Regions from separate parts of the Halomonas sp. 113 genome, predicted to be linked through region 1. Evidence: predicted binding sites of a transcription regulator. Region 1 holds the regulator's gene; each other region holds the start of a gene.
What was found. Region 1 encodes LexA, which represses DNA repair genes until DNA is damaged. Its sites were predicted from a motif close to TACTGTNTANNTANACAGTA; they were not measured.

Region 2: the regulator LexA is predicted to act here: its motif matches at 1,670-1,689, upstream of ruvA (Holliday junction branch migration protein RuvA).
Region 3: the regulator LexA is predicted to act here: its motif matches at 1,592-1,611, upstream of YERSI8AC_RS07640 (LexA family protein).
Region 4: the regulator LexA is predicted to act here: its motif matches at 1,506-1,525, upstream of YERSI8AC_RS06670 (Y-family DNA polymerase).

What each region holds. Positions count from the first base shown of each region.
Region 1 covers NZ_LR881453.1:2,759,428-2,762,525, reverse strand. The annotation lists gene purU (formyltetrahydrofolate deformylase) at 1-695, shown strand, start outside; gene YERSI8AC_RS12960 (energy-coupling factor ABC transporter permease) at 735-1,406, shown strand; gene lexA (transcriptional repressor LexA) at 1,415-2,095, opposite strand; gene YERSI8AC_RS12950 (TetR/AcrR family transcriptional regulator) at 2,363-3,055, shown strand; gene YERSI8AC_RS12945 (L,D-transpeptidase) at 3,033-3,098, shown strand, end outside.
Region 2 covers NZ_LR881453.1:2,524,604-2,527,701, reverse strand. The annotation lists gene ruvB (Holliday junction branch migration DNA helicase RuvB) at 1-913, opposite strand, end outside; gene ruvA (Holliday junction branch migration protein RuvA) at 1,000-1,608, opposite strand; gene ruvC (crossover junction endodeoxyribonuclease RuvC) at 1,714-2,277, opposite strand; gene aspS (aspartate--tRNA ligase) at 2,357-3,098, opposite strand, start outside.
Region 3 covers NZ_LR881453.1:1,585,796-1,588,893, forward strand. The annotation lists gene YERSI8AC_RS07635 (Y-family DNA polymerase) at 1-1,140, opposite strand, end outside; gene YERSI8AC_RS07640 (LexA family protein) at 1,137-1,568, opposite strand; gene glyA (serine hydroxymethyltransferase) at 1,812-3,077, shown strand.
Region 4 covers NZ_LR881453.1:1,394,922-1,398,019, reverse strand. The annotation lists gene YERSI8AC_RS06685 (contractile injection system protein, VgrG/Pvc8 family) at 1-339, shown strand, start outside; gene YERSI8AC_RS06680 (hypothetical protein) at 741-911, shown strand; gene YERSI8AC_RS06675 (hypothetical protein) at 1,083-1,433, opposite strand; gene YERSI8AC_RS06670 (Y-family DNA polymerase) at 1,549-2,874, shown strand; gene YERSI8AC_RS06665 (LPO_1073/Vpar_1526 family protein) at 2,909-3,098, opposite strand, start outside.

The DNA.
Region 1 (3,098 bases):
CGGATTCGGTAGGTATGTCGGCGGAAGCGCTGCGTGCGGCATTTGAACCGATAGCCAGCGAATTCAATATGCAGTGGTCGCTGGTGGATACCCAGCAGCGTAGGCGCGTAGTGCTGATGGTGTCGCGGGAGTCACATTGCTTGGTAGATCTACTTTACCGCTGGCAGGCGGGGGAACTGGATTGCGACATTGTCGGGGTTATCTCCAACCATGATGATATGCGTTCGCTGACGGAGTGGTACGGTATTCCTTATCACCATGTACCGGTCGACCCCGACAATAAGCAAGCATCGTTTGCCAAGGTTCAGGCCGAAATCGACAGTGCCCGCGCCGACTGCGTGGTGCTGGCGCGCTATATGCAAATACTGCCCCCTGAGCTGTGCGCGCGCTATGCGGGGCGAGTGATCAATATTCACCACAGCTTTTTGCCCTCTTTTGCCGGGGCTAAGCCCTACCACCAGGCCTACCAGCGGGGGGTTAAGCTGATTGGCGCTACCTGCCACTATGTGACCGAGGAACTCGACGCAGGCCCCATCATCGAACAGGATATCCATCGCGTTAGCCACTGTCATACGCCTACTGATCTAGTCCGCTTTGGTCGTGATGTGGAGAAAGCCGTGCTCGCTCGCGGTTTGCGTTGGCACTTAGAGGATCGTGTGTTGGTGCATGGCAACAAGACAGTGGTATTTAGCTAAGTACTCTATAATGCCCGCCCATCAACCTGAGAGGCCGCCATGTCATTTGCGCAAAGTGTATTATCGCCCTGGGCGCTGCTGCTCACCTGGCTACTCTCGTTAGCAGTGATCGCATGGGCGCTTTGGGGGCGTCCCTGGCAGGTGTTGATAGCGGATTCAGCGCTTCAGCACCGCTGGCTGGGTGCTACGCTGGCGGTGATGCTGATGTGGCAGCTTCGTGCCCAGGCTGTTGATTGGCTAACGCTACACCTTGTTTTTACAGTATTGATGACACTCGTTTTTAAAGCGCCATTAGCGCTGATTAGCAACGTGCTGATCAACATTGCCATGGTGGTGATTGGCCGCAATGAGTGGATGTTGCTGGGGGCAAATGTGCTGGTTACCGGGATCGTCCCGGCGGCCGTTATTGGCACGGTATGGCGGCTGGTAGATCGCCGCCTGCCGGATAACTTGATGGTATTTCTGTTTGCCTGCGGCTTTTTTGGCGCGGCGCTGGCAACGCTGGGAGGAGGCTTGGCGGCGGTAGTGCTGATTATCGTCGCGGGTACAGACCCTGAGGCGATCTATCTCGCCCAGGAGTATGCGCGTTTTTTACCACTGCTAATGCCTTCAGAGGCATTTATTACTGGCATGCTGCTGAGCATCCTGCTGGTCTATCACCCAAACTGGGTGGCCACCTTCAATGACCACCGCTATATCGACCTGCAGTAGCGGATTTGTTAGCCGAGTGCCTGGCCGTTGCCACCACGAATTACGCCGACTCCAACGCCTTCAATATCGAGCGCTTGAGAGCGCAGGTCGATTTCAATGGGCGCAAAATCAGGGTTCTCTGCAAACAGCGTCACTTGATGCCCCTGGCGTTTGAAGCGTTTAACCGTTACTTCATCGTCCAGGCGGGCAACCACGATCTGGCCATCGCGAACCCGGTCAGTGCGATGAACCGCCAGTAAATCACCTTCCAAAATGCCAATATCCTTCATGGAAAGGCCGCGTACGCGCAGCAGATAGTCAGCTTTGGGAGTGAAGTACTCGGCCGGTAGCGGGCAGTAGCGATCAATATGTTCGGCGGCCAAAATGGGGCTGCCGGCAGCTACTTCCCCGATCACAGGCAGGCCAGTGGGTGGGGCTTCCACGTTGGTTGTGGGTAAGGCGGTGACTGCGCTATCCAGGACTTCTTGAGGTTCCTGGTTGGGCAGGCGGATGCCGCGAGAGGTGTTGCGGATAATGCGAATAACACCTTTGCGTTCCAGCGCGCGCAGGTGCTCTTCAGCCGCATTGGGTGAGCGGAAGCCAAGTGCTTTGGCAATCTCGGCGCGGGTAGGAGGGTAGCCAAATTCGCCCATGGTCTTAACGATAAAATCAAACACGTGCTGTTGGCGAGCGGTTAGCGGACGCGACATACCAGACTCCATAAATAGTGAATAGACAGTAACAAGTTAAATGTCGACTTAATCAATAAGTGTTTAAGTATACAGTATGTTCCTCTGTCCAGTATATGGCTTGTCAGTGCCTATTGCCGATGTCTATGCAATTTTTCTAATCGTTTGAAACTAAGTTTCTGCTTATTTAATACGTCACATTTTGTCAATAAATCAAGCGTTGAGCCCGCCTACGTTATGGCATAGTATTTTGCTATGTTTTAAACACCTGTTTCCCTGGAGAGCGACATGGCTCAATCTGATACGGTGACCCGTATACTCGACACCGCCGAGGTGCTGTTTGCAGAGCGGGGTTTTGCTGAAACTTCGCTGCGCAACATCACTAGCAAAGCGCGGGTTAACTTAGCCGCTGTTAATTACCATTTTGGTTCCAAAAAAGCCTTGATTCAGGCCGTTTTTGCCCGCTACCTGGATCCGTTTAGTCAGCGCTTTCATACTGCTCTAGATGAGCTCGAGGGCCAACACGCCGGGCGCGTTATCCCGCTGGAAACACTGCTCGAGACCATGGCAACTACCGTTCTCGCGGTGCCCGCCGAGCGCAATAGTTTGAAAGTGTTTATGCGCCTGCTGGGTCTTGCCTACAGTCAAGCACAGGGACATCTAAGACGTTATATCCAGGAAGAGTATGGCGATGTGTTTACACGCTTCACCGAGCTTGTGCGCAAAGCAACGCCGGATCTGCCTGACGCCGAGCGTTTTTGGCGGCTACACTTTGTGCTCGGCACGGTAATCTTTACCCTGTCTGGCCTCGATGCGCTACGCGATATCGCGGAGAAGGATTACCACGAGCAGGTCTCTGTGCGTGATTTGGTCAGGCGATTGCTCCCGGTAGTGGTGGCTGCTATGAATGCGCCGTTACCCATAGCCCTTGACGGTGCCAAGCCAGAAGAAGGAAAACATGCGAACTCCTACGCTAGCTGAGCTACCTCCAACGGAACATATCTGGCTGGAGATCGATACTACC
Region 2 (3,098 bases), 230 kb from region 1:
GATAGGGCTCAATAACGTCTTCGATCGTGTCACGTTCTTCACTGATCGCCGCGGCGAGTGAGTCAATACCCACCGGCCCACCGTCAAATTTATCGATCATGGCCAGCAGTAGCCGCCGATCCATATGATCCAAGCCGTGGTGATCCACATTAAGCATATTGAGAGCCGCATCAGCCATGGCGACATCGACGACGCCGTTACCTTTCATTTCGGCGTAATCTCGCACCCGGCGTAGCAGTCGGTTGGCAATTCGCGGCGTGCCCCTTGAACGCCTGGCCACTTCAATGGCGCCATCATGGCTGGTTTCAACTCCTAACAAGCGCGCTGAACGCGAGACAATTTCTGTTAGCTCTTCCAGGTTATAAAACTCAAGCCGCTGCACGATACCAAATCGGTCACGCAGCGGGGAGGTCAATAATCCTGCCCGGGTCGTGGCGCCCACCAGGGTGAAGCGGGGAAGATCCAGTTTAATCGAACGTGCCGCAGGCCCTTCGCCAATCATAATATCGAGCTGAAAATCTTCCATGGCCGGGTAGAGCACTTCTTCGACCACCGGTGACAGGCGATGAATTTCATCGATAAAAAGTACATCGCCAGGCTCTAAATTAGTCAGCATGGCGGCTAGATCGCCTGCCCGCTCGAGTACCGGCCCGGAAGTCGACTTCATACCGACGCCCATCTCGGTGGCAATAATATGCGCAAGGGTCGTTTTACCTAACCCTGGGGGGCCAAATACCAGAGTGTGATCCAGGCTCTCTTCACGCAGCCGCGCGGCGCCGATAAAGATTTCCAGTTGTTCACGCACACGCGGCTGGCCAATATAGTCATCCAGCCGCTTGGGGCGAATCGCGTAATCAATGCGCCCCTCCCCCTGTTCAGGCTCAGCGGCGATCAGCCGATCGTGTTCTAACATAGGTGCTCTTCTTTATGGCGATTCAAAAGGTCTATTCACAAAGGTCTATCCACTACCCACAATTTCGTACTCACACCGCTGCCTGCTTAGCCACCCATGCGCTGGGTGAGCGCGGCTTTAATCAGCGCTTCGGTAGACTGATTGGGGTCGATATCGGCGAGCATTTTCGACGCCTCAGTCAGTTTATACCCCAAGCTAACTAACGCGGCTTCCGCATCAGCAAGACTATCGCGGGTAGAAGCACGGCCATTGGTGGCTTCAAGGGGCAGTAGCGCGTCGCTGCCATCTTCCCACTCGGGAAAACGGTCGCGCATTTCAATAATCAGCCGCTCTGCGGTTTTCTTACCCACTCCTGGCAGGGTTGTCAGCGCTTTGCTGTCGTCATCACGGACGCAGCGCATAAAGGCGTCTTCGTCCATACCCGACAGGATGGCGAGTGCAAGCTTGGGCCCTACGCCATTGACCTTGATCAAGGCGCGGAACAGAGCACGTTCATGCTCACGGCCGAAGCCATAGAGTAAGTGGGCATCATCACGAATGGTTAAATGGGTGAATAATGAGACGCTCTCTTTAATCGCAGGAAGTGCGACCAGCGTATTCATTGAGGTTTCCAGTTCGTAACCTACGCCATGAACGTCGATCACAATCCAGGGAGGTTGCTTTGCCACTAGCTGACCACTCAGACGTCCAATCATAAATACGCTCGCACCGGAATGAAAAAAATAGAGTGAAAAACAGGTGATTACTATAAAGCGACTCTGTACAGGTGACCAGTAGTTCAGCCAGCGGTACAGCGGGAATTAAAGCCGCCAGCGTCCAGTTGAGCGACGGCGGCCCCGAGATGGCGCAGCGGGCAAGCCATGGCTGCTAAACACAGAGCCGTTATAAGCATGGGTTAACGCAATGGCTAACGCGTCGGCGGCATCGGCCTGGGGAGTAGCGGAGAGCTGCAGAATGGCGGTCACCATATGCTGCACCTGCTCTTTGTCCGCGCCGCCCTGGCCGGTCACCGCCTGCTTGATCTGCCGCGCGGCGTACTCGGCAAGGCTCAAGCCATGATTGGCCATACACACCATTGCCGCCCCCCGAGCCTGGCCAAGCTTCAGCGCTGAATCAGGATTTTTGGCCATAAATACCCGCTCAATGGCCACCTGGGAGGGTCGATGCAGGCCGACGACTTCGCTAAGACCGGCGTAAATTTGCGCCAAGCGCTGCTCCAAGGCCCCTTCTGCCGTGCGGATACAGCCACTCGCTACGTAGCAGGGTTTAACGCCAATAATGTCGATCACCCCGTAACCGGTTACCCGGGAGCCAGGGTCTATGCCCAAAATGCGAATGGGTACGACGGGCTTTTGCTCTTCCATGGCGTCGATACTCGTGTGACTAGAACATACAAAAACACCGACGCCGTGGCGTCGGTGTTGAGCAGCCATCCAAACCGATTTATTCGGCGGCGGGTTCCGCTTTGACTTTCTGACGTAGGCGGATGTTCAAATCTTTCAACTGCTCGGGGCTGACTTCGCCCGGTGCATTGGTCATCAAACAGGCAGCGCTTTGGGTTTTCGGGAAGGCGATGACTTCACGAATAGTTTTGGCACCGACCATCAGCATGACCAAGCGATCCAAGCCAAAGGCTAAGCCACCATGAGGCGGTGCACCATACTGAAGTGCATCCAGCAGGAAGCCAAATTTCTCTTGGGCTTCTTCTTCACCGATGCCTAGAATCTCAAACACCGTGCTCTGCATGGTCTGATCGTGGATACGAATAGAGCCGCCGCCCAATTCGGTACCGTTGAGCACCATATCGTAAGCGCGTGAAAGCGCATTGGCGGGGTCTGCCTTGAGCTCTTCCGGTGTGCAGGAAGGCGCGGTAAAGGGGTGGTGCAGCGGGCTCAGGCGACCACTGTCGTCGGCTTCAAACATTGGGAAGTCGACTACCCACAGTGGCGCCCACTCTTGAGTATAGAGTTCCAGATCAGCACCGAGCTTGACGCGCAGCGCGCCAATGGCTTCGTTAACGATACGGGCTTTATCGGCACCGAAGAAGATGATGTCACCATCTTCTGCGCCCACGCGGTCGAGCAGCTCTTCAACGATGTTTTCCATAAACTTGACGATCGGAGACTGCAGACCTTCAAGCCCTTTGGCGCGCTCGTTGACCTTGATCCACGCCAAGCCTTTGGCG
Region 3 (3,098 bases), 1.2 Mb from region 1:
CTGGTTGATCTGATCCACGGTTGCCATTAAAAACGGATGGCGATCACGGACTGGCGGATGCAGCAGCGAAAGCTGGTGCTGCTCTGCATCCACTAAATCCAGCAGCATCACGCCAGCTTTCATGAACTGGTAGCGGGGGCGATGAATCTGCTCAAGGCCTTGGCGTACGGCATCAAGGATCACCCGGGTATCGTCGCTGGGTGAGGGCAGGGCGATCAGCGCCTGCGGGAAGTATTGCAACTGATCGCGGCGATGACGGTTAGTGTTGAGAAATACCATCACCGCACGAGCTAAGCTACGTTGCTCGCGAAGTTTTTCAGCGCTGCGCTGGGCGTGGCGCCGCAGTGCATTATGTACTTCTGCAAAAACGCCGGTGGGCTGGCCGAAAGAGCGCGAGGTCATAATGCGTTGGCGCGGTTGATCCAGGGCGTTCATCTCCATACAAGGCGTGCCACGCAGCTCGAGCGCGGTGCGCGCCAGCACCACAGAGAAGCGCTTGCGCAACTGCTTGTCGTCGCTTTGACGCAAGTCCCAAGCGGTGGTCACGCCGCCAATCGCTAAGCGCCCGGCAAGCCGATGGCCGACGCCCCACACGCTGCCCACCGGCGTACGTTTGAGCAGCGCCTGCGTCGTGTGATCCTGTCCATTAAGCAGGCAAACGCCTTGGTAATGTGGGTCTTGCTTGGCAAGGTGATTGGCTAGTTTGGCGAGCGTGTGGGTGGGGGCCAGCCCAACACACACCGGTAACCCTAAATGGCGGCGAATGCGATGGTGCAATTCTCGCCCCAGCCCCTCACACTGCTCTGTGGTTAATCCTTCCAGGTAGACGAACATTTCATCTATTGAGTAGGGCGCAACTGCAGGGCAGGCATCGCGTAGTAGTTGGGTCAGCCGTGCCGACATATCTCCGTAGAGTTCATAGTTAGACGACAGCAGGTGGATCTCGCCGCGCTGACGCATTTCTTCAAGCTTGAAGGCAGGCGCACCCATAGGGATACCCAGCGCTTTTAACTCGGCGGAGCGGGCGATGACACAGCCGTCGTTGTTCGACATTACCCCCACGGGCCTACCTTCCAGCTTGGGCTGAAAAACCCGCTCGCAGCTGACGTAGAAGTTGTTGGCATCGACTAGACCGATCATCGCAAGTACTCGTGCACGACGGCGCGCACTACCCCCCATAGCTGGCAGTCGCTACCTTCAAGTGGCAGTGGCGGATAGTTAGGATGTGTTGAGCACAGGTGCGGCGTTCCCCGATAGAGCGCATAGCGTTTAATTAGGGCCTCGCCCTCTAGCATAGCGACCAGAATATGTCCCAGTTGCGGTTCAATACTGCGATCAACCACCAGCAAATCACCCTCAAAAATTCCCCAACCCTCCATGCTGTCGCCGGTGGCGGTGACATAAAACGTCTCAGTAGGGTTTTTAACCAGCCGTGTGTTGAGATCCAGCGTGCATGGCTCGTAATCCTGGGCTGGCGAAGGAAAGCCACTAAAACCAGCGCGGCCACAAGGCTGCGGCTGAGAGGTTAACGGCAAGGCAGGGGTAAAGTGAGAAGACTGGCCCGGCATCGTCGGCATCCTGGTGCTTAAAATATTGTATAAATATACAGTATTTTGCATGGCGAAGGAAAACGCAAATTGACGCCCCCTGAGATCGCTTCATTGTGTTCGCGATGACACTTTCTCTGTCATTACGTGAATCACGCTCATGCAAGACCTGACGAGGATGCGATGAAAGTCGCGTCAGGCTGCGTTATGATAGCGCCCTCGCTTCTTCCATGATGACCCTTTCTCGTTACGAGGTTCCCGCCGATGTTCAGCCGCGATATGACAATTGCCGGATTTGATGATGTGCTGTTTGATGCCATGCAGAAAGAAGTGGAGCGCCAAGAGGCCCACATCGAACTGATCGCTTCCGAAAACTACGCCAGCCCCCGCGTACTCGAAGCTCAGGGCAGCCAGCTGACCAATAAATACGCTGAGGGCTACCCCGGTAAGCGCTACTACGGCGGCTGTGAGTTCGTCGATATCGCTGAAAACCTGGCCATTGATTACGCCAAAGAGCTGTTCGGCGCCACCTACGTGAACGTTCAGCCCCACTCAGGCTCGCAAGCCAACAGCGCGGTGTTCCAAGCGCTGGTTAAGCCAGGCGATACCATTTTAGGTATGAGCCTGGATGCGGGCGGCCACCTGACCCACGGTGCCAAGCCTAATTTTTCCGGCAAGCACTACAACGCCATTCAGTACGGTCTGGATGAGCAGGGGTTAATTGATTACGATCAAGTGGCCCAGCTTGCTCGCGAGCACAAGCCCAAAATGATCATCGCCGGCTTCTCAGCCTATTCACAAATTGTTGATTGGGCCAAGTTCCGTGAAATCGCCGATGAAGTAGGCGCTTACTTACTCGTTGATATGGCCCACGTCTCTGGTCTGGTCGCGGCAGGCGTATACCCCAGCCCCTTGCCCCATGCCCACGTGGTCACCTCCACTACCCACAAAACCCTACGCGGCCCACGCAGTGGCGTGATTCTCTCAGCGGAAAACGACGCTGATATCGAGAAAAAGCTGCAATCAGCGGTTTTCCCCGGCGGCCAGGGTGGCCCCTTGATGCACGTAATCGCCGCCAAAGCGATCTGTTTCAAAGAGGCTATGGAACCCGAGTTCAAAACCTATCAGCAGCAGGTAGTTAAGAACGCTCAGGCAATGGCCAAGGTGTTTATTGATCGCGGTTACGACATCGTCTCTGGTGGTACCGAAGACCACCTCTTCCTGCTTTCGCTGATCAAGCAGGGCGTAACGGGCAAAGATGCCGATGCTGCTTTGGGTCGTGCCCACATCACTGTGAACAAGAACGCCGTTCCAAACGACCCGCAAAGCCCGTTTGTCACCTCTGGCCTGCGTATTGGCACCCCAGCGGTGACCACGCGCGGTTTCAGTGAACAAGAGTGTAGTACGTTGGCAGGCTGGATCTGCGATATTCTGGACGTACTGGCCAAGGGCGATGACACCAGCGCCATCGAAGCCCAGGTGCTGGATAAAGTGGCCGAGGTATGTGCGCGGCTTCCGGTTTATAAATAAGCAGCTGTAACCATTCTCCTT
Region 4 (3,098 bases), 1.4 Mb from region 1:
TTCACCGGCGTGCTGGCTTATTGGAGCGATCTGGAAAGTGCCGAAAGAAAAGAAGTGCTGGTAGGCAGCAGCGATAACACCAAACGGCTACGCCACACCTACGCAAGCGAGGCCCACGCGATTGAAGAGGCAAGCGCCGAGCTCAAGCGCCTACAGCGCAAGCACTCCGAACTCACCCTGGAACTGGCCGAAGGCCGCGCCGACATCTACCCCGAAACCCCGGTCACCGCACAGGGCTACAAGCCAGAGATCGACGCCACGCCGTGGATCATTGACGAAGTGACCCACAATTTCAGTGAGCGGGGCTATACCTGCAGTATTCGGATGGAGACGCGGTGAGTATTAACACAGAGATGACGGCGGGAATTATCGAGCGTAGCTCTTAAAAAGCAGTACCTAATAACTCCCGGCCGTCCGTTGGCCGAGAGCTTTTGGCGTCCGTCTCCTTACAGAAAAGCTGATTCCTTCCAGCTCGCGCATCCAAGCGTCATAGGACAGCATAGACCAAACAAAAGCCCCCATTTGTAAGAAATCACCGACAAGATTTGTAAGAAATATCTTACAACTTTGTGTTTAGCATCTTTGACGAAGTGACCCACAATGTCACGGAGCAGGGGTATATGTAGAAACAATGAGGCTCACCGTAGATTTGCCTAGTGAAAGGAAAGCAGCGTATCTCCGTGCCATAACACTCGGCCCGTTTGTAGGAGGCGGCATGGGCATTATTAGAGGAACATGCTATGCATTTATACGCGAATGATCACAGCACACAGCGGCAGCGCAAGGCGGCAACCATTGAGGCCGCACGTAAGCGCTATCTTGCCGCGAAACGGCAAGGCAATGTGAGAGTCAGCCTGAGCGCTGAAGAAGCACGGAAACGCGCTCAGAAGTCCATTTTTCGCCTACCTTAATTTTCCAGCTTCCAAAAAACCCCCGGCCATACAACATGGCCGAGGGTTTTGTTTGCCGCAATCTTCTGACGAAGCGTTTCCGCCACGCGTGCTATTAGGCGACCACACCACTATGCCAAACATGCAGAATAAATAATGTAAGCATTTTGCCATCTGTTTGTAAGAAATAACCTACACCGCCCAACACCGCGCCTGCCTAACCACCACCCCTCGATACTGCTTAGCGGTAATAAAACACCCCTGCCCACCAGCGGTGGGCAACAACCGGCAGCGGCTGCCCACGCGGTGGGCTTTGAATAACCGATACTCACCTTCCACTTCCGCCACCACCAGATCGGCATGGCCAAACGAACGCGCCTCATCCACCACCAGCACATCGCCCTCCATCCACGGCCCGCCGGGGCGGGCATCCTCGCTTATCTCCACCAGAAAACAACTGGGCGGAAATTTTCGGCTATCCATTTCGGCCACTGCTGGGTGCTCCACGCCCACCACTGCTGGCCCTAAGTAATTTACTCGCATGCTGTTGCCCTGTGCTTGCTCCACATTAAGCGACGTATATTAGCGGTTGCCTGTCGCTTCCCTGGCTGTTAATACTGTATAAATTAACAGTCTTACACAAGTAGTGGAGCTCAATATGATTGGCCTGGTGGACTGCAACAATTTTTATGTGAGCTGCGAGCGGGTGTTCAACCCCAAACTGGAAGGCCGCCCCGTGGGCATTATGTCCAATAACGATGGCTGCATTATCGCCCGCTCCAATGAGCTCAAAGCGCTGGGTATCGAGATGGGCACCCCCGCCCACCAGGTTCGCCACCTGGTGGATCGCGGCGAGATCGTGTTGCACTCCTCCAACTACGAACTTTACGGCGATATGTCCCACCGGGTGCAAGGCATCCTGGAGCGCGAAACCGCCGGTGTGGAGCCCTACTCCATTGATGAGATGTTCGTGCGCATGGATGGCTTCGAGCCTGAAGCGCTGCTAGAGCACGCCAAATCCCTGCACGCGATGATTCGCCGTGGCACCGGCATTCCCGTCTGTGTCGGCGTTGCCGCTACCCACACCCTGGCGAAGCTGGCCAACCGCATCGCCAAAAAGCACCCCGGCTACCCCGGCGTGTGCATCCTTCACGCGGAAAGTGACGAAGCCAAACACCTGCTAAAGCAGATCGAGGTAGGTGATGTATGGGGCGTCGGCCGCCGCTTGAATGAGCGCCTGCAGATCCTTGGTATCAACACCGCCTGGGATCTCCGCGAAGCGGACGCCAAGCGCCTGCGGCGTAAGTTCTCGGTGAACATGGAGCGCACGGTACTGGAGCTGCGCGGCATCAGTTGCCTGAAGATGAACGACGTTAACGAACCACGCCAGCGCATTATGACCAGCCGATCGTTCGGCCGCCCCACCTCACAGCTCTACGACCTACAAGGCGCCGTTCGCCAACATGCCCAACGGGGCGCGGAAAAGCTACGCGAGCAGAAGAGCCTCGCACGCGCCGTGCTGGTGTTTCTCAAAACCGACCGCTTCCGGCCCGACCTGCCCCAATACTCCCCCAGTCTGGCGGTGGAAATGGAACGCCCTAGCCAGGACACCCGCGACATACTCCACGCCGCCCAGGAAGCGCTGCGCAAGATCTACCGGCCAAAGTACGGCTACAAAAAAGCAGGCGTGATGCTGATCGACCTCACCGACGAGAACCGCCAACAACTCAGCCTGATGGACACACCGCAAACAGAAGAGCAACGCCAGCGCAGCAAAAAGCTCATGGCCACCATGGACGCGCTGAATGAGAAGATGGGCAAGGGAACGGTACGCCTAGGACTACCGGAAAAGAACGCCCCCTGGCACCTACGCTGCGCGAACCGAAGCCCGCGCTATACGACGAATTGGGATGAGTTGATGAAGGTGTATACGGATGAGGGGGCGGCTGATAAGGCCAGGCTCAACACAGCAGGCCCAAAGTAATTCACTCGCATCTGCACGCCTGCTATCTGTCTAGTCAAAAATCACCATAGGGATCAATTAAATGGGGCCACGTTCCCCGAAGATAGGATAAACCAATATACTCACAAACCTTATTTAACGGAACGTGATCAAAATCACAAACAGTACTAAAGCCAAACCTTTCAATTAAAGCACACAGATATGGAAACGTAGCCAACATAACACTATCTTGTAAAAATGTTTTT